DNA from 3 places in the Nonomuraea roseola genome. Region 3 is predicted to be linked to each of the others. Evidence: riboswitches for the same ligand, from Rfam matches in the RefSeq annotation. Region 3 holds a riboswitch; each other region holds the start of a gene.

Region 1 (9,665 bases), on a different contig from region 3:
AGGAGTCACGAGTGACGGGCCTCGCCGCCGCGTGGGAGGCGAAGGGCGAAGAACTGAACGTGGTCGCCGTCGAGTGCGTGGCCGACCAGGGCACCGTGCCGCTGCCACTGGTGCCGGGGCTGCCCGACGACGCCTTCGAGCACGACGGGCAGCTCACCAAGCGCGAGGTGCGCGCGGTCAGCCTGGCGCGTCTCGCGCCGCTGCCCGGCCAGTCGCTGTGGGACGTCGGCGCGGGCGCGGGGAGCGTGGCGATCGAGTGGATGCGCACCCACCCGTCGTGCCGGGCGGTCGCGGTGGAGAGCCGTCAGGAGCGCGCGGCCAGGATCGCGCGCAACGCCGCCGCGCTCGGCGTGCCCGGCCTGCGGGTGGTCACGGGCAGGGCGCCCGAGGCGCTGGAGGGACTGCCGACGCCCTCGGCGGTGTTCGTCGGCGGCGGCGCGACCGTCCCCGGACTGCTCGAGACCTGCTGGGCCGCCCTGCCGCGGGGCGGGAGGCTGGTGGCCAACGCCGTCACGCTGGAGTCGGAGTCCGTCCTGACCGGCTGGTACGGCAGGCACGGCGGCGACCTGGTCCGCCTGTCGGTCAGCAGGGCCGCCCCCGTGGGCGGCTTCACCGGCTGGCGGAGCATGATGCCGGTGACCATCTGGACAGCGACCAAGGAGAGCCGCACGTGACCGTCCACTTCATCGGCGCGGGCCCCGGCGCGGCCGACCTCATCACGCTGCGCGGCCTGCGGCTGATCGAGTCCTCGCCCGTGTGCCTGTACGCGGGTTCGCTGGTGCCCGGCGAACTGCTGGAGTCGTGCCCGCAGGGCGCCCGCCTGGTCGACACGGCGAACCTCACGCTCGACGAGATCGTCGCCGAGCTCGCCGCCGCGCACGCCGAGGGGCTGGACGTGGCCAGGCTGCACTCCGGCGACCCTTCGGTGTTCAGCGCGATGGCCGAGCAGATGCGGCGGCTGGACGCGCTCGGCGTGCCGTACGAGGTGGTGCCAGGGGTGCCCGCGTTCGCCGCCGCCGCGGCGACGCTGGGCAGGGAGCTGACCGTGCCAGGCGTCGGGCAGACGATCATCCTGACCCGCACGTCGGCACGGGCCACCCCGATGCCGCGGGGAGAGGACCTGGCGACGCTCTCGGCGAGCGGTGCCACGATGGTGCTGCACCTGGCCGTCCAGCGGATCGCGCAGGTGGCGCAGGAGCTCGTGCCCGGTTACGGGGCCGAGTGTCCCGTGGCGGTCGTGGCCAGGGCCAGCCGCGAGGACGAGCTGGTCATCAGGGGCACGCTCGCCGACATCGCCGCCAAGGTGAGCGAGGCGGGCGTGGTCAGGACCGCGGTGATCGTCGTGGGCAGGGTGCTGACCGCCACGCAGTTCCCCGACAGCCACCTCTACTCCGCCGAGCGATGCCGTCAGCCGTGACGGCCCACGATCGCCCCCGCTCTGTCGATCACCACGACGTCCACCTCGACGGGCGCGCCGCGCAGCACGCCCGCCGCGGTGGCGTGGGCCCGCTCGGCCACCAGGTCGCCCAGCGGCTCGCCCGCCTCCTGGGCCAGGCGCAGCGCGTGCAGGGCGGTGTTGGCGCCCCTGATGCGCTCGGCCAGCTCCGGCGCGGCGACCAGCCCCGCCAGCAGGCCCAGGTTCACCTGCGAGCGGCCCGAGTGCAGGTCGAGGTGGCCGTCGGCGAGCTTGGACAGCTTTCCCACGCCGCCCGCGATCGTCAGCCTGGGCACGGGGTGGCGGCGCAGGTACTTCAGCACCGCCCCCGCGAAGTCGCCCATGTCGAGCAGCGCGTCGTCGGGCAGGCCGTACAGCTCGGCCGCCACGCGCTCGGAGGTGCTGCCCGTGCACCCCGCCACGTGCGTACGGCCTGCGGCGATGGCCACGTCCACGCCCCTGCGGATGCTGTCGATCCAGGCCGAGCACGAATACGGCACGACGATGCCCGTCGTCCCGAGGATCGACAGCCCGCCCAGGATGCCGAGCCTGGGATTCCAGGTGCGCTTGGCCAGCTCCTCACCGTGTTCGACGGAGATCTCCACGACGACGTCGCCGTGGCCGCCGATGGCCGCGATGTGCTCGGCCATCATGCGGCGGGGCACCGGGTTGATGGCGGGCTCCCCCACCTCCAGGGGCAGGCCAGGCTTGGTGACCGTGCCCACGCCCCGGCCTGCCGTGAACGTGATGCCGGTGCCGGGGGCGGCCTGCCGTACGGTCGAGGTGATCAGCGCGCCGTGCGTCACGTCGGGGTCGTCGCCCGCGTCCTTGACCACCGAGGCCGAGGCGAAGCCGTCGCCGAGCGACTCCCTGGCCAGCGCGAACGCCGGACGCTGCCCCTTGGGCAGGGTGATCGTCACAGGGTCGGGGAAGTCGCCGGTGAGCAGCGCCGTGTACGCGGCCGCCGTCGCGGCGGTCGCGCAGGCGCCGGTGGTCCAGCCGTGACGCAGTGGCGTGGTCATGCTTCGAGGATGGGGGACGAATGCGGAGGGTTCTGATCCTGGGTGGAACGGCGGAGGCGCGCGCCCTCGCGGCGGAGCTCTCCGGACGGGTCCACGTGGTGTCGTCGCTGGCGGGACGGGTGCGCGATCCCCGGCTGCCGGTGGGCGAGGTCCATGTCGGCGGGTTCGGCGGGGCCGAGGGGCTGGCGGCGTGGCTGTCCGCCGAGCGGATCGACGCGGTCGTGGACGCCACGCATCCCTTCGCGGCCAGGATGACCGCCTCGGCCGTGGAAGCCTGCGGTACCACCGGGACGCCCTTGCTGGTGCTGCGGCGGCCGGGATGGGCGCACAGACCGGGATGGCGGCAGGCCGACTCCCTGGAGGAGGCCGCGCGCCTGCTGCCCTCGATGGGCAGCAGGGTGTTCCTGACGACGGGACGGCGGAGCATGCCGGTGTTCGCCGGGCTGACCGACCTGTGGTTCCTGGCCAGGTCGGTCGATCCCCCCGAGCCGCCCATTCCCGGAAATTTCCTGATACTGCTGGCGCGCGGGCCGTACACGGTCGAGGGTGAGCGGGAGCTGATCCGCGCTCACGGGCTCGACGTGCTGGTCACCAAGGACAGCGGCGGCTCGCTGACGGTCGCCAAGCTCGACGCCTTCGAGGAGGCGGGACTGCCGGTGGTCGTGGTCCGCAGACCGCCGCTCCCCGAGGGCCCGGTGGCCGTGGAATCCCTGGCGGCCGCCGCGGCGTGGGTCCACGCGGTGTAGCAGGTTCCGGGAGCGCACGCCGGGGAGCGCCTCGGGATTCCGAGGTTCCACCCCGTGGAGCGCCTCGGGATTCCGGGGGTTCACGCCGGGTAGCGACGCGGGGTGTAGACGGTGCCGCCGTCCGTCGCACGGGTGGTGGAGGAGCCGATGATGAGCAGGCAGCGCATGTCCACCTGCGCGGGGTCCAGCTCGCCGAGCGTGGTGACGGTGATCGTCTCCTGCGGGCCTCCGACGTCGCGGCCGATCACCACGGGGGTGGCCGGGTCGCGGTGCTCCATGAGCAGGTCGCGGGCGGCTCCCACCTGCCAGGTACGGCTGCGCGAGGCGGGGTTGTAGATCGCCAGCACCAGGTCCGCCATCGCGGCGGCGCGCAGCCGGTCGGCCACCACCTCCCACGGCTTGAGCAGGTCGGACAGGGAGATGACGCAGTAGTCGTGCCCGAGCGGCGCGCCCGCCCTGCTCGCCACGGCGTGCGCGGCCGTCAGCCCGGGGACGATCCGCACAGGGACGCCGGGAAAGTCCTCCGCCGCCTCCAGCACGGCGCTCGCCATCGCGAAGACGCCGGGGTCGCCCGAGGAGACGACGGCCACCCTGCGGCCTTCGCCGGCCAGCGACAGAGCGTGCGCCGCGCGCTCCGCCTCGACCCTGTTGTCGGTGCGGTGCCGGATCTGGCCAGGCCGCTGCGGCACCCTGTCCACGTAGGGGCCGTAACCGACCAGGTCGGTCGCCTCGGCCAGCACCTGCCGGGCCTCGGGGGTGAGCCACTCCTCGCCGGCGGGCCCGAGCCCGACCACGGCCACCCCCACCCAGTCCCCCTCGCCACGCCCCTCGTCGCGACCCGTGAAAAGCCCCGACGTTCCGTCGCGACCTGCGGAAAGGCGCGGCTCGTCGCGCGTGCCGTCCGCGGAGAGCGCCGGCAGGTCGGCGCGCCTGCTGCCGCTGGGCAGCATCGCCAGGGAGAAGTAGGGAACGCTGGCCGGATCCACATCCTTGAGGCGCTCGATCCGCTGGTTCGCCGTGGTCGCCCGCTCGACGTACCAGGCCTCGTCGAGCCGTCCGGCCTCCGCCAGGGCGTCCCTGACCTTCTCGAACGTCCGCCCCAGCTTGAGCACCGCCACCGAGTCCGCGCTCCTCAGCTTCTCGGCGATCACCTCGGCGGGAAGCGTGCCGGGCAGGACGGTCAGCGTCTCCTCGTGCTCCACCAGCGGACGCCCCAGCACCGCGGCGGCCCCCGCCACCGACGTGACCCCCGGCACCACCTCGGTCTCGTAGCGATGGGCCAGCCGCTTGTGCATGTGCATGTAGGAGCCGTAGAAGAGCGGATCACCCTCGCACAGCACCACCACGTCCCTGCCCGCGTCGAGATGAGCCGCCAGCCGGTCGGCGCACTCGGCGTAGAAGTCGTCGAGCGCGCCCTGGTAGCCGCCGGGATGGTCGGTGCTCTCCGTGGTCAGCGGATACTTCAGCAGTTCCTCGGCCTGGCCCTCCCGCATGTACGGCAGCGCGATCGAGCGCGCGATGCTCCTGCCGTGCCTGGCGCTGTGATAGGCGATCACGTCGGCCTGGCCGATCAGCCTGGCCGCCTTCACCGTCACCAGCTCGGGATCGCCAGGACCCAGGCCCACGCCGTACAGCCGTCCCGCCACCGTGTTCACTCTCGCTCACTGGCGATCGCGTTGACCGCGGCCGCCGCCATCGCACTGCCGCCCCTGCGGCCGTGCACCACCAGATACTCCAGGCCGCTGCTCGCCAGGGCCTGCTTGGACTCGGCCGCGCCGATGAAGCCCACCGGGATGCCCAGCACCGCCGCGGGCCGGCCCGCGCCCTCCTCTACCAGTTCGAGCAACCTGAACAGGGCCGTCGGCGCGTTGCCCACCGCGACCACCGCGCCGTCCAGCCTGTCGCGCCACAGCTCCAGCGCCGCCGCGCTGCGCGTGGTCCCTGTGCTCTCCGCCAGCGCGGGGACGCTCGGATCGCCGAGCGTGCAGACCACCTCGTTGTCGCGCGGCAGGCGGCTCCTGGTCACGCCCGAGGCGACCATCATCGCGTCGCAGAGGATGGGCGCGCCGTCCCGCAGCGCCCGCCTGGCGTCGGCGACGACCTTCTCCGAGTAGCCGAGGTCGGCCACCAGGTCGGTCATGCCGCAGGCGTGGATCATGCGAACGGCCACCTGGGCGACGTCCTGCGGCAGACCGCTCAGATCGGACTCCGCACGGATGGTGGCGAACGAACGCCGGTAGATCTCGGCGCCGTCACGGATGTAGTCGCTCACATGTCCCCTCTGGTCTCTGTCTTCTCGGTCTTCTCTGTCTTCCTGCCATGCCCGACCCGGTAGCCGGTCGGGGTGGCGACCACGTCGACGACCTCTCCCTTCGGACGCCCGCACCGCCGCTCACACCCGGCCCAGTGAACGAGGACACCCTCGGGGACGGCCGGCGTGGACGGCTCTCGTGTGCCGGTGGCCCACCGCCTGGCATCGCCTTGGACGTCGGCGAGCGACTTGGCGCACCCGGGACTCCCGGTACAGGCGCTGAGCCCCGCCCAGGCGGTGCCGGGCCCGGTGACCAGCCCCGCCCTGGTGAGCTCGTCGGCGACCCGCTCGACGTCCTCGGGACGGAGGTCGGGAAGGACGGCCGTCCGCCAGGGCGTGACCCGCACCTCGCCGGCCACGTCGGCGAGGGCCCTGGCCTGGTCCGCGGAGAGCCGTCCCAGCGGGACCACCACCTCCAGGGCGACCCGGCCGTCCCGCTGCGGGACCACCCGCGCGTCCGGCGCCCGTAAGCTCCCGATCTCTCGGGAGAGACGGCCCGGTGACACGCCCCCGTCCCTCGATGCGGCCGGCTGCAGGCGGGAAGCGAGCAGGGCGGGGCCGTCGGGTAGGTCACTGACGCGCCAGGCCGTGCCACCGGACAGCTCGAGGAAGGCCGAGGCGGCCGCGAGCATCGAAGGGACCACCTCGTCCACGAGCACAGGGATCCCGGCCGTCGCCCCTCCGAGGTGGAGGAGGCCGCCGGAGGGCGAGGTGGCCAGGAAGGTCACGTCGGCGCCGATGGGGAGCAGGTCGCCCGTGCCGTCGTCGAGGGCGAAGAGGAACCGGCCCGACAGCTCGGCCAGCTCAGGACTCGCGCACAGCCCCCGGTCCAGGGCCGTGACCAGCGGACGCACGTCCACCAGAGACGCGTCCACCCGCCCGGCGAGCGGCGAGGCGAGGATGTTGCGCACCCGCTCGTGCGTCTCCGACGGCAGCAGCCCCACTGCGGCGATCCGAGCGGCGAACGCCCCCGCTTCCGCCGCCGATGGAGCGGCGGTGGAGGGGAGGCCTCTGAGCTGGAGGTTGGCGCGGGAGGTCAGTTCGATGACGCCCGAGCCCAGCTCGGCGGAGCAGTCGGCCACCTCTCGCAGCTGGGTAGCGGACAGCGCGCCGCCCGGGATGCGGATGCGGGCGAGAGCGCCGTCCGCGGCGATGTGGACCTGTAGCGCCCCCGGACAGGCGTCAGGGCGCACATGTCCGTAAAAGTCGGCTATGTCCACGGGGAGGATGGTAACCCGTCCAAAACCCTCTAGGCTGATCGCAGACGAGGGCGAACGGAGGAAGCCGGTGCGATGCCGGCGCGGTCCCGCCACTGTAACCGGGGAGCGAACCCCACCGAAGGCCACTGTCCGGCGACGGACGGGAAGGCCGGGGTGAGCGTCGATCCGGAAGCCAGGAGACTCCCGCTCTCGTGACACCCGCGACCGGGGCGAGGACCCCGAGGGAGGAGTTCCGCCGTGCCCGAGGCGACCCCCGAAACCCCGTCACAGGCGACCCCCGACGCCCAGAGCGTGGTGCTGTTGCTCTCCACCTCCGACACCGACCTGCTGAGCGCCAGGGCGAGTGGCGCCGCGTACCGGCTGGGAAACCCCGCACGGCTGACACCCGAGGAGCTGCCCGCGCTGGTCGAAGGCGTCGACCTGGTGGTGGTGCGGCTGCTCGGCGGGCGCAGGGCGTGGGAGGAGGGCCTCGACCGGCTGCTCGCCGGCCCCAGGCCGGTAGTGGTGCTGGGCGGGGAGCAGGCGCCTGACGCCGAGCTGATGGAGCTGTCCACGGTCACCGGCGGCACGTGTGCCGAGGCGCACGCCTACCTCGCCCACGGCGGCCCAGGCAACCTGGCCGAGCTGCACGCCTTCCTGTCGGACACGGTGCTGCTGACCGGGCACGGGTTCGCCGCACCCGAACCGACGCCGACGTGGGGCCTGCTCGACGAAGAGCCCCGATCCGCCGCCGACCCCGGCGACGAGCGCGGGTCCACCGCCGGCCTCCACGAGGGGCGCGGTGCGGAGCGGCCCGTGGTGGGGGTGCTCTACTACCGGGCGCATCACCTGGCAGGGAACACCGCGTTCGTCCGCGCTCTCTGCGAGGCGATCGAGGAGGCGGGCGGGCGCGCGCTGCCCGTCTTCTGTTCCTCGCTGCGTACGGCGGAGCCCGAGCTGCTCTCCGTGCTGAGACAGGCCGACGCGCTGGTGGTGACCGTACTGGCGGCAGGGGGCAGCAGGCCGGCGACCGCGGGAGCCGGAGGCGACGACGCGGCGTGGGACGTCGGCGCGCTGGCCGAGCTGGACATCCCCATCCTGCAGGGCCTCTGCCTGACCACGAGCAGGCAGGCGTGGGAGGAGAACGACGACGGCCTGTCCCCGCTGGACGCCGCCTCGCAGGTGGCCATCCCCGAGTTCGACGGCCGGATCATCACGGTGCCGTTCTCGTTCAAGGAGGTGGACGAGGACGGCCTGACCGTCTACGTGGCCGATCCCGAGCGCGCGGCCCGCGTGGCGGGCACCGCCGTACGGCATGCGAGGCTCAGGCACGTCCCGAACGCCGACAAGAAGCTCGTGGTGATGCTGTCGGCCTACCCGACCAAGCACGCGAGGATCGGCAACGCGGTCGGCCTCGACACCCCCGCGAGCACCGTGAAGCTGCTGGCCAGGCTGGCGGAGGCCGGCTACGACCTGGGCGAGGGCCTGCCCGGCGTGGCAGACCAGGACGGCGACGCGCTGATCCACGCCCTCATCGCGGCGGGCGGGCAGGACCAGGAGTGGCTGACGGAGGAGCAACTGGCCGCCAACCCCGTGCGCATCCCCTCCGCCACCTACATCGAGTGGTACGCCACGCTCCCCGAGGAGCTGCGCGAGGCGATGGAGCGGCACTGGGGCCCGCCGCCTGGCGAGCTGTTCACGCACGAGGGCGACATCGTCCTGGCCGCGCTCAGGGCGGGCAACGTCGTGGTGATGGTGCAGCCGCCTCGGGGTTTCGGCGAGAACCCGATCGCGATCTACCACGACCCCGACCTGCCGCCCAGCCACCACTACCTGGCCGCCTACCGGTGGCTGTCGGCGGAGTTCGGGGCGCACGCGATGGTACACGTCGGCAAGCACGGCAACCTGGAGTGGCTGCCGGGCAAGTCGGCGGGGCTGTCGGCGGCGTGCGGTCCTGACGCGGCGCTGGGCGACCTGCCGCTGGTCTACCCGTTCCTGGTGAACGACCCCGGCGAGGGGACGCAGGCCAAGCGGAGGGCGCATGCCGTCCTGGTGGACCACATGGTGCCGCCGATGGCCCGCGCGGAGACGTACGGGGACATCGCCAGGCTGGAGCAGCTCCTCGACGAGCACGCCTCGATCGCGGCGATGGACCCGGCCAAGCTGCCCGCGATCAGGGCGCAGATCTGGACGCTGATCCAGGCCGCCAGGCTCGACCACGATCTTGGACTGGCCGATCGGCCGCACGACGCGGAGTTCGACGACTTCCTGCTGCACGTGGACGGCTGGCTGTGCGAGGTGAAGGACGCGCAGATCCGCGACGGCCTGCACGTGCTCGGCGCCGCCCCCGAGGGCGCGGTGCGGGTGAGCCTGGTGCTGGCCATGCTGCGCGCCCGCCAGATGTGGGCGGGCGCGCAGACACTGCCGGGGCTCAGGGAGGCGCTGGGTCTCGCCGAGGACGGCAGCGCGGGCCTGGGCGACGTGGACGCCGCCGAGGAGAGCGCCAGGGCGCTGGTCGAGGGCATGGAGGCAAGGGGCTGGGACCCCGCCGCCGCCTCCGAGGTGACCGAGTCGATCCTCGGCACGACAGGGCTCTCCGCGCGGGAGCTCGCGCTCGGCGGAAAGCCGGAGGCCGGGCGGGAGACGGTGGCGCGGATCCTGGAGTTCGCCGCCACCGAGGTCGTCCCCAGGCTCGCCAGGACGACCGACGAGATCGACCACCTCCTGCACGCGCTCGACGGCGGCTACGTCCCGGCAGGGCCCAGCGGCTCCCCGCTGCGCGGCCTGATCAACGTCCTCCCGACCGGCAGGAACTTCTACTCGGTCGATCCGAGGGCGGTGCCGAGCAGGCTGGCGTGGGAGACGGGCCAGGCGATGGCCGAGTCCCTGCTGGCCCGCTACCGCGCCGAGACCGGCGAGTGGCCGAGCTCGGTGGGGCTGTCGGTCTGGGGC
Region 2 (9,665 bases), on a different contig from region 3:
AACAGATACCCTGGCAGCCCCACCCAAGCATGTGAATGGAGTGCGCCTGTGTCCCAGGCAGGTCGGCTTGTGGTTCTCGTCTCCGGCTCTGGAACCAACCTACAGGCCCTTCTGGATGCCGTTGCAGATCGGTCGTACGGAGCCGCGATCGTGGCGGTCGGCGCCGACCGCGACGGCATCGAGGGGCTGGCCAGAGCCGAGCGGGCGGGCGTGCCGACCTTCGTGGAGAAACTCTCCTCGTACGGCTCCCGCGCCGACTGGGACACCGCCCTCGCCGCGCGGATCGCCGCGTACAAGCCCGACCTGGTGGTGGCGGCCGGATTCATGAAGATCCTCGGGGCGCCCACCCTCGAATCCTTCCCCGTGCTCAACACCCATCCCGCGTTGCTGCCCTCCTTCCCAGGCGCGCACGGCGTGCGTGATGCCATGGCCCACGGCGTCAAGGTCACCGGCTGCACGGTCATGCTGGCCGACGCGGGCGTCGACACCGGGCCCATCGTCGCTCAGGAGGCGGTGCGCGTCTTCGACGGAGACGACGAGCACCTGCTGCACGAGCGCATCAAGACCGTCGAACGAGGGCTGCTCGTCGACACTGTCGGCCGGATGGTCCGTGAGGGCTGGACCGTGACCGGCCGTACCGTCCGCCTCGGATCTGGAGGAATGAAGAAGTGAGCCGCATTGCCATCCGGCGCGCGTTGATCGCGGTGTACGACAAGTCCGGGCTGGAGGAGCTGGCCCGTGCGCTCGACACCGCGGGGGTGGAGATCGTCTCGACCGGCGGCACCGCGGCGGCCATCGCCTCGTACGGCGTGCCCGTCACCAAGGTCGAGCAGCTGACCGGCTTCCCCGAGTGCCTCGACGGCAGGGTCAAGACGCTTCACCCTCGCGTCCACGCGGGACTGCTGGCCGACCTCACCAAGCCGCACCACGTCGCCCAGCTCGAGGAGCTGGAGATCGACCCGTTCCAGCTCGTGGTCGTCAACCTCTACCCGTTCCAGGAGACCGTGGCCTCGGGCGCCTCCGACGCCGAGTGCGTCGAGCAGATCGACATCGGTGGGCCCGCGATGATCCGCGGCGCCGCCAAGAACCACGCCACCTGCGCCGTCGTCGTCGACACCGGTTCCTACGGCGAGATCTACCAGGCGCTGGAGCAGGGCGGCTTCACCCTCGAGGAGCGCAGGCGCATGGCGGGGCGGGCCTACGCGCACACCGCCGCCTACGACGTGGCCGTGGCCAACTGGTTCTCCTCGACCTACACCGGCGAGAACGTCTTCAGCGGGGCGGCCGGACAGCTCAAGAGCGTCCTGCGCTACGGCGAGAACCCGCACCAGCAGGCCGCGCTCCTCGTGTCGGAGAGCGGCGGCCTCGCCAACGCCGAGCAGCTGCACGGCAAGGAGATGTCCTACAACAACTACCTCGACGCCGACGCCGCGTGGCGGGCCGCGTGGGACTTCGAAGACCCGTGCGTCGCGATCATCAAGCACCAGAACCCGTGCGGCATCGCGGTCGGCTCCGACGTCGCCGGGGCGCATCGCAAGGCCCACGCCTGCGACCCCGTGTCGGCCTACGGCGGCGTCATCGCGGTCAACGGTGAGGTGAGCGTCGAGCTGGCCAAGCAGATCGCCGAGGTCTTCACCGAGGTCGTGGTGGCTCCCGCGTTCGCCGACGAGGCGCTGGCCGTCCTCACCCAGAAGAAGAACCTGCGCCTGCTCCGCTGCCCGGACCGGCCGTCCAACAGCACCGAGTTCCGCAGGATCGACGGCGGCCTGCTGGTCCAGACCGCCGACAGGATCGACGCGCCGGGCGACGCCCCTGCCGCGTGGGAGCTCAAGACGGGCGAGCCCGCCTCGCCCGAGCTGCTGGAGGAGCTCGACTTCGCCTGGAGGGCCTGCCGTTCGGTGAAGTCCAACGCGATCGTGCTGGCCTCGGCCGGGGCGACGGTCGGCGTGGGCATGGGTCAGGTCAACCGCGTCGACTCCTGCCGCCTCGCGGTCACCCGCGCGGGCGAGCGGGCGGCGGGCTCCGTGGCCGCCTCCGACGCCTTCTTCCCCTTCGCCGACGGGCCCGAGGTGCTCATCGAGGCGGGCGTGAAGGCCATCGTCGAGCCGGGCGGCTCGATCAGGGACGACGAGGTCGTCGCGGCCTGCGAGAAGGCAGGCGTGACCCTCTACTTCACCGGCACCCGCCACTTCTTCCACTGATCCAGAGTGAAGGCACGGCCACCGTTCGGACGCCGGAGCGGTGGCCGTGACATGGGGGGCGAGATCCGAGGCGGAAGGGCGGCCCGCCTCCACGGCCACCGCTTCTGCACGGAGCGGTGGCCGTGACAAGGGGACAGGACAGTGGCGGAAGGGAGAGGTGTAAAGCGCTCCGAGCATCCTGAGACGCCGGTTAAGGTGAGTGCTTTCCCGCCTGATTCTTCCCCCGGAGTCCGCATATGCCGCTGTTCGATGCGATGCTGCAGGTTTTCGTGACCCTGAACGGGATCTCCACGAGCCCCTTCGTTCTCATCCTGCTCGCGTTCGCGGGCGCCTTCCTCGGGGCGAAGGTCGTGGAAGTCATCCCCTACACCCGGCGGATCATCGAGCGTCGTGAGGCTCAGGCGGCGGAGCGGCAGTAGCCACTGCGCTCGACCACGCCAGCTTGGCGGCCCCCGCCAGAGCGGCCTGCACTCCCAGCTTCGAGCGGCGGATCTCGACGGCCCTGACGAAGGCGAAGCCCGCCAGCTCGTCCATCGCCCGCTCCAGCGGGTCGAACAGCACGGGGCCCGCGTTGGCGACGCCGCCGCCGATCACCACATGAGTGACCTCGATGGCGGCGGCCGTAGAGACGATCATCGCGGCCAGCGCGCGGGCGCCTCTCTCGAAGGCGGCCCGAGCCACGGGGTTCCCCGAGGCCGCGTCCCTGGCCAGCATCGCGCCGTCCGGCGAGGGGCCCGCCGCCCAGCCGTTGGCCAGGGCCCATCGGACCAGGTTGGGCCCGCTGGCGTAGCTCTCCACGCACCCCCTGCTGCCGCAGGGGCACGGGTCGCCGTCGGGATTGACGGTCATGTGACCGACATGTCCGGCGTTGCCCGTGGGGCCGAGGAGCGGCGCGCCGCCGATCACCAGGCCGCCGCCGATGCCGGTGGACACCACGATGCCCAGCATGGACGCGCTCTCGCCGCCCATGCCCAGCCAGTGCTCGCCCAGCGCGAAGCACTGGGCGTCGCCCGCGAGCACGGTGGGCAGGCCGGTCAGCTCCCGCACCCGCTCACGCAGCGGGAAGTCCCGCCAGCTGGTGATGTTGACGGGGCTCACCGTGCCTGAGGCGAGGTTGAGCGGGCCCGCGCAGCCGATGCCGACCGCGAAGGGAGCCGGGCCGTCGGCGACGACCTCGGTGATGAGCAGGGCGAGGGCGCCGAAGACGTCCTCGCGCGGGGTGGGCACGGTGGAGGAGCGCAGGACGGCGCCCGACCGGTCGACGAGGGCCGCGGCGAGCTTGGTGCCGCCGATGTCAATGGCGAGTACGTGAGTCATCAGTGCTTGTGGTGGTTGTCGGGCTGGCGGGGGTCGCCAGGATGTTCGAGGCCGTGGACGAGCCGCACGCGGGTGGCGCGCTGCACGTCGAGCCATTGGACGAACGCCCGCCTCCTGGCGGCGGTCACGAGAGCGGTGGGTTCCGGAGCCGTGGACTGCGGCCCTCCGGATTCCAGAGCGGTGGACTTCGAAGCGGCGGGCCCGAGGGCCGTGGGCTCCGGGGCGGTGGGCGCGGGTTCGGCGAGGGCGACGTGCCAGCCGAGGGCGTCGCGGACGGGTCCTGCGAGCGTGCCGTACGGCGTGCCGCGCACCGCCTGCGCGATCGCCGACGGCAGCGAGCCGAGCGGGATCGCGCCGAGGGGCTCCAGGTCGGCCGGTGTCGCGGCCGCCGCCTCCGCCAGGTCGGCGAAGAGGGCGTGCCGTACCCGGTGGAGCGCAGGGGCGGGCGGAGGAGGGGCGGACGACCAGGCGGAGGGCACCTCGGCGGAGGCGGTCACGGCCTGGTGGACGGCCCGCACCCACGGGCTGCCGTTGTAGGCGGCGGCGTTGATGGAGCCGAGCTCGACGGCGGCGAGCCGGTCGAGCGGCGGACCCTCCAGCGGCGCGAGCCCTCTGGACAGCGCCTCCCGCTCGCACAGCACCTCGGTCAGGATCACCTGGGTGACCCAGCGGGCCATCTGGCGCTCCTCCGAACTGCCGGGGACGGGCAGGGCGGCGTGGAGCGGGCCCTGCCTCAGGTCGCGGAGCCGGGTGTCCAGGACGTCGTGGGGGACGGCCTGGCCGTCGACGAGCCCGATCATCGGGTGACCTCCAGGGTGACGGCGGGAGCGTACTGGCAGCGGCCGAACCACATGACCTTGGCAAGCGCCCACGAGCGGAGTTCGGCGGCGTCGGCGGGGACCGTGACGGGGAAGCGAATCTCCGCCTCGGAGCCTGGCGCGACGGTGAACGCCTGGATGACCGAGGGGAGCAGCTCCCACGTCCCGTAGGGAGATGCCAGCTGGGCCTCGCCCCTGATGGTTCCTGCCGTGGTGTTCGCCAGCCGTACGACCAGGGCGGTCGTGTCGCCGGGACGCAGGGAGAGCGACTCGGTGACGGGGGTGACGGTCAGCCCCGTGGGCAGGGCCTGCGCGCTCTCGGCGCCCTGGGCGGCCACGCCGTCCTCGGGGACGGTCGCGATCGGCGCGGGCAGCTCGGGGGCGTCGCCGAGGGCGACCGTGACGACGTCCTCGACGAGCTGCCCTTCCGTCTCGGTGCGGACGGCGACGAAGTGGAGGCCGTCTCCCGCTCCAGGCTCGGAGGTGACGGTGACAGGGAAGCGGACGTGGCCCCCTGGTTCGAGGCGGAACACGCGCCGCGCGGGGGCGGCGCTCCAGCCGTCGGGCAGGTCCACGGTGACCACGCCCTCGTGGGCGGTGTCGACCAGGTGGGAGGAGAGCACGACGTCCAGCTCGAACGGCTCGCGCGAGGTGACCAGGCCGGGAGAGGCGGCGATGCTCACGGGCAGGTAGCCGAGCGGCGCGGGGCCCTTGTTGTGCAGCCAGTAGCGGCTGTGAACGGGCTGGGCGAGCTCGGCGGTCATGCCCAGCTCCTCGCCCTCCGCGTGGAGCGGCGCGGGCGTCAGGAAGGTGGCGACCTCGGAGCCCGCGAGCCGCAGCTCTTCAGGGTCGGCGGGCTCGCCGGGCGTCTCGAGCAGGTCGGACGTGGTCAGGCCGCCGAGGTCGAGCACGGGCGAGTGCAGCGCCGCGCTCGTGCCCAGCCCCGTGGACTCGGCGAGCCTGATCGTCACACCGTCGCCACCGCCCTTCGTGCCGTGCGCCAGCGGGTTGCCCGTGGCCTTGACCGTGCTGAACAGCACCTCGCGCGGCGGGTCCGCGCGCAGCAACGAGTGCGAAGGCGGCAGGTCGCCGTCCTGCGCGGAGACCACGCGCGGCAGCAGCGGGGTGATGAACTCCTGCCCTGCCGAGGGGAGCGCGAGCGCGCGCCAGTCGCCGTCGCCTGCCGCCAGCGCGTAGGAGAACTCGTGCGTCCAGTGCTGGAGCTGGAATCCGGACCCGTCAGGCGTCGTACGGCGCGGCGGGTCCACCCACACCCCCGAGGGCCACCCCGTGCACGACCGCATCAGCGACAGGTGCAGCGCCCCCGAGGGATCGACGGCGAAGCCAGGCAGGCCGTAGGTGAGCAGTGCGACCGTCCTGTCCTCCAGCACCTCCTCGCCCAGCGGGCAGGTGGCGTGGATGACCGCGCCGTCCAGCAGCGGGTCGCCTGGGTCGGCCACGATCAGCGCGGGCAGCGCACGCACGTCGCGCAGGTCGGCGCTGGGCCGCCACACCTCGGCCAGCGGACGCTCCGCGGGCACCCACACCCTGCTCGCGCCCGATTTCAGCGCGTCGAGGTAGGCGGGGTCACTGCGCGCGAGCAGCTCGGCGGCCAGCGGGTTCACGTCGGGCCCGCCCAGGACGATCCGGACGTCGGGCAGGTTGGAGTCGACGGCGAGCCAGCCGTACCTGCTGCCCGACGCCGTCGAGGTGGTCGCGGTGACGCCGACCCTGGCCAGCGCCACGACCAGGTCGCGGGCCTCGGGAGCCGCGGCTTCGGAGGCGGCGACGATCTCGGCCACGCCGATCGCCCGCGCCCCCTCGCCGCCGAGATCCACCCTGGCGGTGGAGGACAGGCCGAACCACGTGTTGGCCGGGTTGTCCAGTGTCCAGGGATGCTCGGCCGCGTCGGCGTCGGGCAGCGCGAAGCCCCTGCCCACGACCGCGCCGGCCACGTCGGAGACGGGAAGCGCGCCGGGGACGTGGGCGGGGAAGCGCACGCGCAGCAGCCGGTCGGCGCCCGAGTAGTCGAGGACGCGGGTGGCGAACTCGACCCTGTCGGCGACGAGCGTGACGGTCTGCTCGTAGGTGAGCTCGCCGAGCGTTCCGGTGACGACCAGGCGAGCGCCGAGCGGGCTGGTCTGCGCCCTGACCACGGCGGTGGTGTCGCCCGAGGCGGTGACGCGGCCGGTGGGCATCAGGTGCCATGGGCCCTCGCCCATGTCGGGGTGCTGGGGGTACTCGTCGTACAGGCGCAGCTCGTTGCCGAGCCCGGTGAGGAGCTCGCGCCCTTCCCGCAGGACGGAGGTGAGGGCGCCGCCCCGCGCGGGGTCGGCGGTGAGTCGCCACAGGTCGTTCTCGATGGTGTGGCCCTCGACGGAGGCCCAGCCCTCGGCCTCTCCCTCGACGACAGGGAAGCTCCTCCAGCCCATGGACGGCACGTCCTTCGCCAGGAAAACCTGCGTGCCCTCCTCGGTGACCGAAGGGGCGTCGACGCGCAGCCCAGGCTCCAGCCGCACGCGGACCACGCCGTCGCGGGCGAAGGAGAGCGTGTTGGCGACCACCACGGCACGGCCGTCGGCCTCCACCCGCGCCACGAGCGCGTCGAGGGCCCTGTCGCGGGCGTCCGCGGCCAGGTCGTAGGCCTCGCGCCAGCCGGTGAGCAGGTCGAGGTAGACCTGGTCGGACTCCGAGCCGGTGATCGCGTCGTGGTGCGCGCCGTAGGCCAGCTGGCGCCACACCTTGTCCATCGCCACGTGCGGGTAGCGGCCAAGGCCGAGCAGCGACGCGAAGGCGGCCAGCCGCTCGGCGTCGAGCGCCGCCACCTCGGCGGCGCGCTGGGCCTGCTTGGTGTCGATGTAGGAGACGTCCTTGCCGGTGTAGACCGGGTTCATGTCGCGCGTCTGGGGGCTGAAGGCGCTGGTCTCGGCGTGGACCGCGGCGAAGAAGTCGTGCGGCACCGCGCACACGAACCGCGGCCAGACGTAGCGCTCGGCCCATGACCGGTGGATCTCGGTGACCCACTTGTTCGGCGGGGTGTAGTCGGTGCCGACGGGCAGCAGGACGTTCCTGGTCGCCGCGACCGGCTTCAGCGCCCTGAACAGCTCGTGGACCGCCCGGCTCGCCTCCTCCAGCGTCGCGGAGGAGTCCATCCACCAGCCCGCCGAGTAGTGGGCGGGCATGTAGTGCGTCACGACGCCGAGACCCGAGGGGGAGATCCACTCGAACTCGCTGGGGAACTGCATGAGCGTGGCGTCGTCGTGCGCCTGCCCGAAGTTCTTGTTGATCGGGCCCCACTGGTGGAAGGGGCCGCGGGCCCACGCGCTGCCGGTCAGTCCGGCCGCCGCGAGGTAGCCGGGGAACTGCGGGTCGTGGCCGAACGAGTCGAGCTGCCAGGCGGTGCGGGGGAGGCCGCCGAGGATGTCGCGCTGGTAGCCGATGCCGTAGACGATGTTGCGGATCGTGGTCTCGGCGCCGGTCAGGTTGGTGTTGGGCTCGTTGTAGGTGCCGCCCATCAGCTCGACCCTGCCCTCGGCCATGAGGCGGCGCAGGTCTGCCCTGCGCTCGGGATGGAGGTCGAAGAACGGCTTGAGGTAGTCGATCTCGGCGAGCACGAACTTGTAGTCGGGGTCGCGCTCGGCCAGCGCCAGGTGCGCCTCGACCAGCGCGAAAGCGTTGCCCTCCCACAGCGGCCTGGTGGTGGCGTCGCCGGAGAGGAACTCCCACGGGCTGGTGTAGGCCGCCTGCGTGTTCCACCACACGGGGTCGTAGTGGAAGTGCGACACCATGTGCATCGTCCAGCCCGGCTCCTCGACCGTGACGTCCACGGTGAGAGTGTTGTCACCCGCGGAGACGGCGCACGGCACCGTCGAGCCCACGGGGGCGCTCACCGTCAGCGGTACCTCGACGACGACGGTCGCGTTCCCTCCCGGCACCACCGCGCGCCCCGCCACGGCCACCCCGTCGCCGCGCACCACCACCTCGGCCTCGCGCTCGCCCTGCTCGGCGGTGACGCGCAACACCTGATGGGGCCGCGCCTCCGTCCCCACGAACAGGTCGGTCGACTCGGCTGACAACAGACGTGCGGGCACTGACTCTCCCTTGGGGGCGGGGCTCTGTCGCCGTCACACTAGGTCTTCGAAAGATCAATGGCAACGTTGTCATAGGGGCCGCCGATGTTGACGAGATCCGGAGGAAGAGATACGTTCCGGGAGATTTCGCGGCGAATCAGGGGAAATCCGGTGAGATGCCGGTGCGGACGCGCCACTGTATCCGGGGCCACAACCTCGGGAGCCAGGTCACCTGACCGCTGCGACCTCACCTAGCGGGACGCGTCATCCCTGAGGAGGCTTTACATGAGTGGTCTGTCCACGTCTGCGAACCCGATTCCGCTCCACCGTCTTGCGCGCTGGCTGCTGGCCGTGCCCGTTCTGATGCTGCTCGCCTACCTCGTCCTGATGGACAACGGCGCGATCTCGCAGACCGGTACGTTCCTGCACGAGCTGATGCACGACGGGCGCCACCTGCTCGGCGTGCCGTGCCACTGAGGCCCGGCCGTGATCAGAACCCTGCTGGTCAGGGGGCTGCTCGTCGGGCTGCTCGCGGGACTCGTCGCCGGAGGCTTCGCCTTCTTCGCCGGTGAGCCGCACATCGACAGCGCCATCGCGCTGGAGGAGGCCGCGGCGGCGGCCGCCCCCGGCGACGGCGCGTCGGCCCCGCACTCTCACGACGCAGGGGCGCCGGCGGAGCACGACCACGGCGAGGGAGCCGTGGTCGGCAGGCCGGTGCAGCGCGCCGGGCTCTTCCTCGCGACCGGCCTGTACGGCGTGGCGGTGGGCGGCGTGTTCGCCCTCGCCTTCGCCGGGCTGCGCGGTCGCGTGGGACCCCGCTCCGAGCCCCTGCTGGCGATCGCCGCCGCCGCGACCGCCTTCGGCGCCATCGTCCTCATCCCCTTCCTGAAGTATCCGGCCAACCCGCCCGCGGTGGGCGACCCGGAGACCATCAACGCCAGGACCCTGCTCTACGTCGTGATGGTCGCCGTCGGGCTCGCCTCCGTCGCGATCGGCGTCGCGGCCGCCCGCAGGGTCACCGTCCAGGAGGTGTGGGCGCGCGGCCTGGTCGGCGGCGTGTGCTTCCTGGTCCCCGTGGTGGCCGCGTGGGTGCTGCTGCCCGCCGTGGACGAGGTGCCCTCGGGCTTTCCCGCCTCGCTGCTCTGGGACTTCAGGGTCGCCTCCCTCGGCACCCAGCTGGTCTTCTGGGCGGCCTTCGGCGCGCTGTTCGCGCTGGCGGGCGAGCGCGCGAAGGCGCGGGTCGGCTGACCGGCGTGCTG
Region 3 (9,665 bases):
CGCTGACCGCGCTCGACTACTGGCTGTCCATCGATCTGGCCGACTGGCGGATGCGGCAGGGCCCGTTCCTGCGCCGATACCAGCGCTCTCGCTTCAGGGTGATCGACCGCGAGCGGGAGCCCCGTCTGGCGGGGGTCAGGCTGCTGCGTGAGACGCCGTGGGCCGCCGAGGGGGTACGGCACGCCGAACCCCAGCCCCTGCTGCGGGTGCCGCTGGTGGTCGAGGACAGGGACACCGTCGTCGCCCAGCTGGAGCGGCGGGGCGTCGTGCCCGGCTTCGTCTACGACCCGCCGCTGGGCGACTATCTCGACCTGGTCGCGCAGGGGCCGGACCCCGAGGTGGCCCGCTGGTGGACGAGCCATGTCCTGCCCGTCGACCCGCTGCGCGCCCGGCGGGTGGCCGGACTGCTCGCCGACCTCAAGGTCCGGCCCGCCGTTCCACCAGACGTCTGACCCCGGGCGCGGCTGGCGTGGGTCCAGGCCCGGGGCTCCAGGAGTTCACATCCAGCCGGGGGGCGCCATTCCCGCCGGTCAGACCTGAGAAAGAAATGGACCTTTCTCTCTCGCGAACACTCACAAAGGTAATAGCGCAATTCGCGAAACCGCCACACATTAAAATTCTGGCGTGCGCAGATTATCTCCCGCAGAACGCCGCCTGTGGCGGGCCTTCCCCACCGGCGCGTGGGTCGATCTGCGGGAGGGCGACAAGGAGCTCGACGATCCCGCGCAGGCCGGCCGATGGGGGCGCGAGCGGGAGGTGCGCGCCGAGGTGATCGCCGCCCTGCTCCTCGGCGCGGTCGAGCGCACCCCCGGGCAGGTGCCGGGGGTACGGCTGGCGGGCGCCCGCGTGACCGGTGTCCTCGACCTGTCCGACGCGGCGATCGACGCCACGCTCTACCTGCTCAACTGCCACCTGGCCGAGACGGTCGACCTGACCGACGCCACGACCAGGGGCGTCCGGCTGCGCGGCTGCGAGCTGGCCAGGTTCAGGGGCTCGCGGATGCGGGTGGACGGCCTGTTCGAGCTCGACGGCTCCACGGTGCACGCGGGCGTGCGCCTCGACAACGCGCGCGTCGAGGGGCAGTGCCGCCTGTCCAGGGCGGTGCTGACGGCGCCGCCGCGCCGCATGACGACCTCCGAGTCGGCCTTCGGCGACGTTCGCGAGCCGGAGGGCGACGCCGGCAACACCATGCACGAGTGGGCGCTGTGGGCGGGAGGGCTGTCGGTGGGCGGCGGCACGTTCCTGCGCGGCCTGCGCGCCGACGGCGCCCTCCGGCTGATCGGCGGAGACTTCCCCGGCGGGCTCTACCTGGAGGGCGCCCACGTCGGCGCGGTCAACGCCGACTTCGTGACGGCGGGCACGGTCGAGCTCAGCCGGGGCTTCACGGCGGAGGGCACGGTCAGGATGCGCGGCGCGCGGATCGACGGGGTGCTCTCCCTGCACCACGCCTCGGTGCGGGCCGAGGGGCGGGCGCTGCACCTGAGCCACATGCAGGCCGACGAGGTGATCATGCGGCCCGACGAGGTCGTGGGCGAGGTCAACCTGGGCTACTCCCGCTTCGGGGTGCTGCTCGACGCGCCCGACGCCTACCCGGGCCAGGTGCAGCTCAACGGGCTGAGCTACGAGACCCTGCGCGGCGAGTGGACCGTGGCCGAGCGGCTCGACTGGTTGCGCCGCGACCCCGACGGGTACCGGCCACAGCCGTACGAGCAGCTGGCCTCGTGGTACCGGCGCATCGGGCACGAGCCCGACGCGCGGCGGGTGCTGCTGGCCAAGCAGCGCGAGCGGCGCGGCACGCTGCGCGCGCCCGGCAGGGCGTGGGGGCGGCTGCTCGACCTCATGGTCGGCTACGGCTACCGCTCATGGCTGGCGGGGTTGTGGGCGGCGCTCCTGCTGGCGGCAGGAACGGCGATCTTCACCAGGGTGCCGCCGGTACAGGTGGACCCCGACGAGGTGCGCACGTTCAACCCCTTCGTCTACTGCCTCGACCTGCTGGTGCCGGTCAGCGTGTTCGAGGTGCGCGGCGCCTACGAGCCGGCGGGGTGGACGGCCTGGGTGGCCTGGACGCTGGTGGTGTCAGGCTGGGTTCTGGCCACCGCGCTGATCGCGGGCGCCACGCGGGTCCTTCGGCCAGCCCCCGGGTCCTGAGTCGGCGAACGCGCCGTAGGAGGAGCTCTCCACCCTGAAACGGGGCAGCGCGTGCGGGTGGTTGGCCCTGAGGTAGGCCACCAGGTGCTCGCGGGCGTCGGCCTTCAGGTCCCAGACCGAGGCCGAGTCGGCCGCGCTCATCAGCGCGCGCAGCTCCACCAGGCCGTTGGGCAGGACGTCGGTCACCTGGAGCGTCCAGTCCTTCTGGTCCCACAGGGGGTGATCCTTGATGAAGCGGTGCAGTTCCTCACGCAGCTCGGGGACCGGCACCGACCAGTCGACCCTGATGTAGACGTGTCCGATGACCCTGCTGCCGTGCCTGGTCCAGTTCTCGAACGGGTTCTGGGTGAAGAAGGAGACGGGGAAGACCAGCCTGCGCTCGTCCCACGAGCGGACCACGACGTAGGTGAGCGTGAGCTCCTCGATCCTGCCCCATTCGCCGTTCACCACGACCACGTCGTCGAGCCGCAGCGCGTCGCTGAAGACGAGCTGCAGCCCGGCGATCATGTTGCCGATCGTGGACTGCGCCGCGATGCCGATGATCGCGCCGAAGATGCCCGCCGAGGCCAGCAGTCCTGCGCCGAGCGCCCGCACCTCGGGGAAGCTGAACAGCGCCGCGCCGAAGGCGATGACGATGATCACCGCGGCGGCGACCCTGCGGACCAGGGCGATCTGGGTCCTGGTCCGCCTGGCCCTGCGGTTGTCCTCCTCGACCCGCTCCAGCTGGTCGAGGACGAGGTCGGTGACCGCGTAGGCGGCCTGGATCACCAGCCACGTGACCACGGCGATGGTGATGACGCCCATGAACCGCTCGACCAGCGGCTCGGCCGACCTGCTGACCATGTTGGGGGTGAAGGCGGCGTTGAAGGCCACCACGGCCGCGACCGCGAACCCGGGCCATGTGCACCTGCGCACGAGGTGTCCGATGAAGTCCCAGGTTCGGCCTGCCTTCAGCAGCAGCCGCCGAACCAGTTCGACTCCCACGACGGCTGCGAAGACGGACCCGATGAGGAGGAGCCAGTCCGTCGGCGACACAGTCATGCCCCCTAATGTCTCAGAATGTCTCGTCGAAGGTCACATTGCCCTCCACCGCCACCTGGTATGCCGAGACCCTGCGTTCGAAGAAGTTCGCCAGCTCCTGCACGTCCTGCAGCTCCATGAACCCGAAGGGGTTGGCGGTGCCGTACCTGATCGGCATGGACAGGCGGCGCAGCCGCTGGTCGGCGACGTACTCAAGGTACTCTCGCATCTGGTCGACGTTCATTCCCGACATGCCGTCGCCGCACAGGTCGCGGGCGAAGGCCAGCTCGGCGGCCACCGCCTCCTCGAGCATCAGGGTGACCTGCTCGCCGAGCTTGTCGTCGAACAGGTCGGGCTCCTCCGCCCTGACGGTGTCGACGACGCTGAAGGCGAACTCCATGTGCATCGACTCGTCGCGGAAGACCCAGTTGGTGCCGGTCGCCAGGCCGCTGAGCAGCCCGCGGGAGCGGAACCAGTAGACGTAGGCGAAGGCGCCGTAGAAGAACAGGCCCTCGATGCAGGCGGCGAAGCAGATGAGGTTGAGCAGGAAGGCCCTGCGGTCCTGCTTGGTCTCCAGGCTGCGCAGGTCGGCGAGGGTGTCGATCCAGCGGAAGCAGAACTCCGCCTTGTCGCGGATGGAGGGGATGTTGTCGACGGCGGCGAAGGCCTTGACGCGCTCGTCGGGGTCGGGCAGGTAGGTGTCGAGCAGCGTCAGGTAGAACTGCACGTGCACCGCCTCCTCGAACAGCTGCCTGGACAGGTACAGGCGGGCCTCGGGCGCGTTGACGTGCTGGTAGAGGTTGAGCACGAGGTTGTTGGCGACGATGGAGTCGCCGGTGGCGAAGAAGGCGACCAGGCGGTTGATCAGGTGGCGCTCCTGCGGCGTCATCTTGGCCAGGTCGGCCAGGTCGCTGTGCAGGTCCACCTCCTCGACCGTCCAGGTGTTGCGGATGGCGGCCCGGTAGCGCTCGTAGAAGTCGGGGTAGCGCATCGGGCGCAGGGTCAGGTCCATGCCGGGGTCGAGCAGCATCACTGGCAAGCCTCGCAGATCTCGGGGTTCTCAAGGGAGCAGGCGACGGCCTCGGCCTCGGCGGGGACCAGGGCCTGCACGGTGGTCTGGGCGATGCGGGTGGCCGGGCGCGAGCGCAGGTAGTACGTCGTCTTCAGCCCCTGCTTCCACGCGTAGGCGTACATCGACGACAGCTTCCCGATCGTGGGGGTCGCCATGAAGAGGTTGAGCGACTGCGACTGGTCGATGTACGGCGTCCGCGCCGCCGCCAGGTCGATGAGCGCCTTCTGCGGCAGCTCCCACGCGGTCCTGTAGAGGGTCTTCAGCTCGGAGGGGATGCCCGCGATGTCCTGGACCGACCCGTCGGCCCGCTTGACGGCGTCGCGCATCTCCTGGGTCCAGAGGCCGAGCCGCTGGAGATCGGTCACCAGATACCTGTTGACCTGCAGGAACTCCCCCGAGAGGGTCTCGCGCTTGAAGACGTTCGACACCTGCGGCTCGATGCACTCGTAGCAGCCCGCGATCGAGGCGATCGTCGCGGTGGGCGCGATGGCGACCATCAGGGAGTTGCGCAGCCCGGTCCTGTCGATCTTCTCGCGCAGGGCCGTCCACGCGGGCGAGGAGCCGAGGCCGTAGTGGTCGGGGTGCAGCACGCCCGCCGCGGCCCGCGTGTCGCCGTAGGAGGGGTGGCGGCCCCGCTCGACCGCCAGGTCGGCGGAGGTGTCGTAGGCGGCCAGCGCGATCTCCTCGGCGATCCTCGTGGACAGCGCGAGGGCCTCGGGAGAGTCGAAGGGCAGGCGCAGCGAGAAGAAGACGTCGGCCAGGCCCATCACGCCCAGCCCGATCGGCCTCCAGCGCAGGTTGGCGGCCTCGGCCTCGGGCGTCGGATAGAAGCCGAGGTCGATCGTCCTGTCCAGGAAGCGCACCGCGGTCCTGACCGTGGCGCGCAGCCGCGTCCAGTCCATCGACTCCCCTGCCAGGTGGGCGGCGAGGTTGATGGAGCCGAGGTTGCACACGGCGGTCTCGCCGTCGCTGGTGACCTCGAGGATCTCGGTGCAGAGGTTGGACAGGTGGATGACGTTCTCGGGGCGGGCGGTCTGGTTGGAGGCGCGGTTGGCGGCGTCCTTGAAGGTCATCCAGCCGTTGCCGGTCTGGGCGAGCGTGCGCATCATGCGGCCGTAGAGGGTGCGCGCGGGGATCTGGCGGGTGTGCAGGCCCTCGGCCTCCGCGGCCCGGTAGGCGGTGTCGAACGCCTCGCCGTACAGGTCGGTGAGGTGCGGCACGCGCTTCGGGTCGAACAGCGACCACATGGCGTCGGCCTCGACGCGGCGCATGAACTCGTCGGGGACCCAGTTGGCCAGGTTGAGGTTGTGGGCGCGCCTGGCCTCCTCGCCCGTGTTGTCGCGCAGCTCCAGGAACTCCTCGATGTCGGCGTGCCAGGTCTCCAGGTAGACGCACGCGGCGCCCTTGCGGCGGCCGCCCTGGTTGACGGCGGCGACGCTGGAGTCGAGGGTGCGCAGCCACGGCACGATGCCGTTGGAGTGGCCGTTCGTGCCCTTGATCAGGGAGCCGCGGGAGCGGACCCTGGTCCAGGAGATGCCGATGCCCCCCGCGTACTTGGAGAGCCTGGCCACCTGGCCGTACCTCTCGTAGATGCCCTCAAGCTCGTCGCGCGGCGAGTCGAGAAGGAAGCAGGACGACAGCTGCGGACGGCGTGAGCCCGAGTTGAACAGGGTGGGCGAGCTCGGCAGGTACGACAGCGTGGACATCAGCGCATACAGCTCGGCGGCCTCGGCGACGGAGGCGGACAGGCCGCACGCGACGCGCAGCATGAAGTGCTGGGGCCGTTCGAGCACCCGCCTGGTCTCGGGGTGGCGCAGCAGGTAGCGGTCGTAGACGGTGCGCAGGCCGAAGTACTCGAACCGGTCGTCGGCGCTCTCGTCGATCAGCGCGTCCAGCTCGGGTGAGTGAGCGCTCACGAACGCGGCCAGGCCGTCCTGCAGCAGGCCCGCCGCGTGGGTGGCGGCGACCGACTCGGAGAAGGTGCGCACGCCGTGCGTGGCGGCCTCGTCGGCGATCTCCTCGGCCAGGAGCCTGGCGGCGACCTTCGAGTTCTCAGGGTCGGCGATCACCCTGGCGGCGGCCTCCTCGATGGCCAGCCTGCGGTCGACCTCAACGATCTGTGTCACGCTCTCTCCTCGCGAGCTCATCCTCGTGAGGGCAGGCGAGAGCACGCGGGCATGCCGCGTCACCCCCGGGCCCTCCCTCGAGGCCCTGGACAGGTCATACCGCTGGCAGGTCTTCGGACTCGCGGGCGCTGATCACATGCCTACTGGCCGTCGCTTCCATGACGGCGGTCGTTCCCGCTCACCGCTGCGGGGCAGTCCTGGTCTCGCACCAGGTTCCCTTTTGCTCCGCCCCTTTGCGAGGGGGCGAACCAGCGACGTCCAGGATCCTACATCTAGTGGCCGCCGACGCAACCACGCCCACAGGTTGTGTCGAGGAGGCCGAGTTCGCCCAGCACCGTGCGCGTCCTCGCGGTCTCGGATTTGAGCCACACGCCGAAGTCGTCGCCGAGCAGGGGGATCGGCGTCCACCCCTTCACGCGGCACGCCTTCAGCCACCGCTCGGACCTGACGACCTCGTCGAGCAGGTCGACCGCCCTGGCCTTCTCGCGCTCGCCCATCCCGTTCGGCCCGAGCACCGCGCTCCAGTCGGTGAAGTCGACGCGGGCCCCCGACTCCAGCAGCGTGGGCGCGTCGATCCCCTCGATCCGCTCGGCCGACGAGACGGCCAGCACGCGCAACCTGCCCTCGCCGATCCGCTCGCGCCACTGGCCCAGCGGGCCCGCCGCCACACCCGCCTTCCCTGCCAGCAGCGCGTCGGCCGCGTCGGCGCAGGTGGGGTAGCCGGCGTAGTCGAGCACTCTCGCGTCGGCGCCGAGCCCTCGCGCGACCAGCCCGAACAGCAGGTGGTCCGACTCCCCCTGTTTCCTGCCCGCCAGGGCCGTCTCTCCCGGAGAGGCCACCAGGTGCGCGGCGAAGGCGTCGAAGTCGCGAAAGCGGGACTTCCCGGGGACCACCAGCACCTCGACGTCCCCGATGAGCCTGGCCAGCGGGGCGCCCCGCTCGCCGACCCTGTTCATCTCGGCGGCGGCCAGGGCGGGCAGTCCCGTGACGGTGAGCCGGGTGCCGTCCTGCGCCAGGTCGGCGGGGTCGAGCAGGCTGGACAGCGTCTCGGCCACAGGCTCCCACGTGGCGCCCCCCGCCACGAAGAAGAACCTGGGCGCGGGACGGCCCGGCTCGGTGCCGCATCCGGTCAGGCACGCCAGCGCCCCCAGTGCCCCCGCCACGAAGTCCCGACGGCGCATGCGCGCCCTCCCCCGCTTCCGGTCCCGACTGCCCCATACAGCACGTTATCGGTACATCACAGCGAGTTAATCGGCAGGGTGGCCGTTCGGCTCATTCCTCCCGTGCGGGCGGGGTGGGCAGGTCCGCGGGCAGGGCCAGCAGACGCAGGTACAGGGGTCTGGCGCCCGGCGGGACGTCGGTGGCCCTGTGGCTGTACTTCTTCATCAGCGCCAGGTACTCCTCGAAGAACGCCTCCAGCTCCTCCAGCCGCATCCTGCCGAGGCCTCTCGAGACCTTCACCCAGGCCGGATCGGCCTCGTAGGCGGCGGGCAGCAGGTCGAGCAGGATTCCCTTGTCCTCCTCGTACCCGATTCTGTGGAACTCGGCCAGCACGGGACGGTCCTCGGGCGCGAGCTCGGCAGGCAGCGGCAGCCGGATGTCACCGGTCTCCACCCGCCGCCACCACCGCTCACGTCCTGCCGAGCGCTCGGCGATCTCCTCGATGAACCCGTACTTCTCCAGCTGGCGCAGGTGGTAGCTGGTGGTGCCGGTCTTGGCGTCCAGCAGCGAGCCGAGCGTGGTGGAGGTCGCAGGCCCGTGCAGCCCCAGGTGGCGCAGCATGGCCCGGCGCATCGGATGGGCAAGCGCCTTCAGTCTGCCCGGATCATCCAGCACCCACGGCTTGTCATCCTTCATGAGGAGGAGCCTAATACTCCAGAAGGATATCTGCAGAGAAGCCTTTGCCGAGAGATCTCTGCAGACTACTGTCGGCGATATGAAGCGATTCCTGGTAACGATCGCGGCGGCGCTGGTCGCGCTGGCAGCGCCCACGACAGCCGCGCAGGCGGCGCCCGTCCCCGACGGGCTGGTCTCGAAGGAGGTGAGCTTCACCGGCGGCGGCGGGCTCGCCCTGCACGGGACGGTCCTGTCCCCAGACCAGAGCTCGGCCGGCAGGCCCGGCCTCGTCCTGGTCCACGGGGCGGGAACCGGCACGCCCAGGACGAAGCTGATGACCGAGGCCACCGAGTTCGCCAGGCGCGGCCTCAGCGTGCTGGTCTACGACAAGCGGTCGGAGGGCTACTCCCTGTTCGAGCGCTCCTACTCGACACTCGCCGACGACGCGCTCGGCGCGGTCAAGGCGCTGCGCGCCCAGCCGGGCGTCGATCCCGCCAAGGTCGGCGTGTGGGGGCTGAGCGAGGGCGGCTGGGTGGCGCCGCTGGCCGCCGGCCGCTCCTCTGACGTCGCCTTCGTCGTGCTGGTCGGCGCCAACGCGCACCAGCCGCTGCGCCAGCAGGCGTGGGCGGTGTCGGCGGGCTTGAAGAAGGCGGGCGTGTCCGGCCCGCTGGCCGACAGGACCGTGCCGACGATGTACAGGGCGATCGCCGACGGCGGCCTGTTCCCCGAGCCGTGGTTCGATCCGCTGCCGACGCTCGGCCGGGTGCGCCAGCCCGTCCTGGCCGTCTGGGGCACGCACGACCTGCTGACCCCGCCCGCCGAGACACCGCCGCTGATGGCGGGGGCGCTGGCGCGCGGCGGCAACGGGCACGTGACCATGCGCATGTTCGCCGGCGCCGACCACGCCGCCCACCAGAGCCCTGACGGCGGCGTCACCAGGCTCCCCGAACTGGCCCCCGGCTACGCCGACCTGGTCGGCTCATGGGTGAAGCAGGTCGCGGAGGGCAGAGCGCCGCGCACCCAGGACACCGTCCAGGGCCCGCGCGCCAGCCAGGCCTCCTTGACCGTCGAGACCCCGCCGCCGGCTTGGTGGGAGTCGGCTCCCGTCCAGACCGCCGCGCTCGTGCTGTTCGTCGTCGCCTTCCTGGCCTACCCGATCACCGCGCTGGTCCGCAGGATCAGGGGCACCTCCGTGCCGTCGGGAAGGGCGCCTCGCGTGCTGGCCTTCTCCGGCCTCGCCGTCAGCCTGGGCGGATTCGGCTATGTGATGTACCTGCTCATGACGGGCGGCAAGCTGGCCGCGCCCGGCCCCGTCCTGGCGGGGCGGCCGGTGCTCTGGCTGCTGCTGCAGGCGCTGGCCTTCACCGCGGCCGTCGCCACCGTCCTCACCGCGCTCGCCTGGCGGCGCGCGTCCGGCCGCTCCGAGCGGGTACGGCTGGGCGTGCTGGCGGCAGGCGGCGCGG

What was found. Region 3 has a riboswitch for cobalamin ahead of ABFX55_RS22755 (ribonucleoside-diphosphate reductase subunit alpha). Riboswitches for the same ligand answer to the same signal wherever they lie in the genome.
Region 1: linked by a shared signal. The riboswitch ahead of cobN (cobaltochelatase subunit CobN) and the one ahead of ABFX55_RS22755 (ribonucleoside-diphosphate reductase subunit alpha) in region 3 are both predicted to bind cobalamin.
Region 2: linked by a shared signal. The riboswitch ahead of ABFX55_RS30755 (CbtB domain-containing protein) and the one ahead of ABFX55_RS22755 (ribonucleoside-diphosphate reductase subunit alpha) in region 3 are both predicted to bind cobalamin.

What each region holds. Positions count from the first base shown of each region.
Region 1 is NZ_BAAAXC010000015.1:1,644,689-1,654,353, forward strand. It holds gene cbiE (precorrin-6y C5,15-methyltransferase (decarboxylating) subunit CbiE) at 1-674, shown strand, start outside; gene cobM (precorrin-4 C(11)-methyltransferase) at 671-1,417, shown strand; gene ABFX55_RS30700 (cobalt-precorrin-5B (C(1))-methyltransferase) at 1,408-2,457, opposite strand; gene ABFX55_RS30705 (cobalt-precorrin-6A reductase) at 2,478-3,203, shown strand; gene ABFX55_RS30710 (precorrin-2 C(20)-methyltransferase) at 3,284-4,849, opposite strand; gene ABFX55_RS30715 (precorrin-8X methylmutase) at 4,855-5,475, opposite strand; gene ABFX55_RS30720 (precorrin-3B synthase) at 5,472-6,734, opposite strand; cobalamin riboswitch at 6,792-6,917, shown strand; gene cobN (cobaltochelatase subunit CobN) at 7,026-9,665, shown strand, end outside.
Region 2 is NZ_BAAAXC010000015.1:1,660,040-1,669,704, reverse strand. It holds gene purN (phosphoribosylglycinamide formyltransferase) at 49-672, shown strand; gene purH (bifunctional phosphoribosylaminoimidazolecarboxamide formyltransferase/IMP cyclohydrolase) at 669-2,201, shown strand; gene ABFX55_RS30775 (hypothetical protein) at 2,438-2,620, shown strand; gene ABFX55_RS30770 (ROK family protein) at 2,580-3,518, opposite strand; gene ABFX55_RS30765 (DUF7158 domain-containing protein) at 3,518-4,318, opposite strand; gene ABFX55_RS30760 (glycoside hydrolase family 38 N-terminal domain-containing protein) at 4,315-8,427, opposite strand; cobalamin riboswitch at 8,532-8,660, shown strand; gene ABFX55_RS30755 (CbtB domain-containing protein) at 8,692-8,883, shown strand; gene ABFX55_RS30750 (CbtA family protein) at 8,893-9,654, shown strand; gene ABFX55_RS30745 (histidine phosphatase family protein) at 9,660-9,665, shown strand, end outside.
Region 3 is NZ_BAAAXC010000014.1:921,520-931,184, forward strand. It holds gene ABFX55_RS22735 (DegT/DnrJ/EryC1/StrS family aminotransferase) at 1-452, shown strand, start outside; gene ABFX55_RS22740 (hypothetical protein) at 625-2,148, shown strand; gene ABFX55_RS22745 (mechanosensitive ion channel family protein) at 2,077-3,189, opposite strand; gene ABFX55_RS22750 (ribonucleotide-diphosphate reductase subunit beta) at 3,203-4,198, opposite strand; gene ABFX55_RS22755 (ribonucleoside-diphosphate reductase subunit alpha) at 4,198-6,366, opposite strand; cobalamin riboswitch at 6,454-6,634, opposite strand; gene ABFX55_RS22760 (tripartite tricarboxylate transporter substrate-binding protein) at 6,639-7,547, opposite strand; gene ABFX55_RS22765 (ArsR/SmtB family transcription factor) at 7,639-8,223, opposite strand; gene ABFX55_RS22770 (alpha/beta hydrolase family protein) at 8,303-9,665, shown strand, end outside.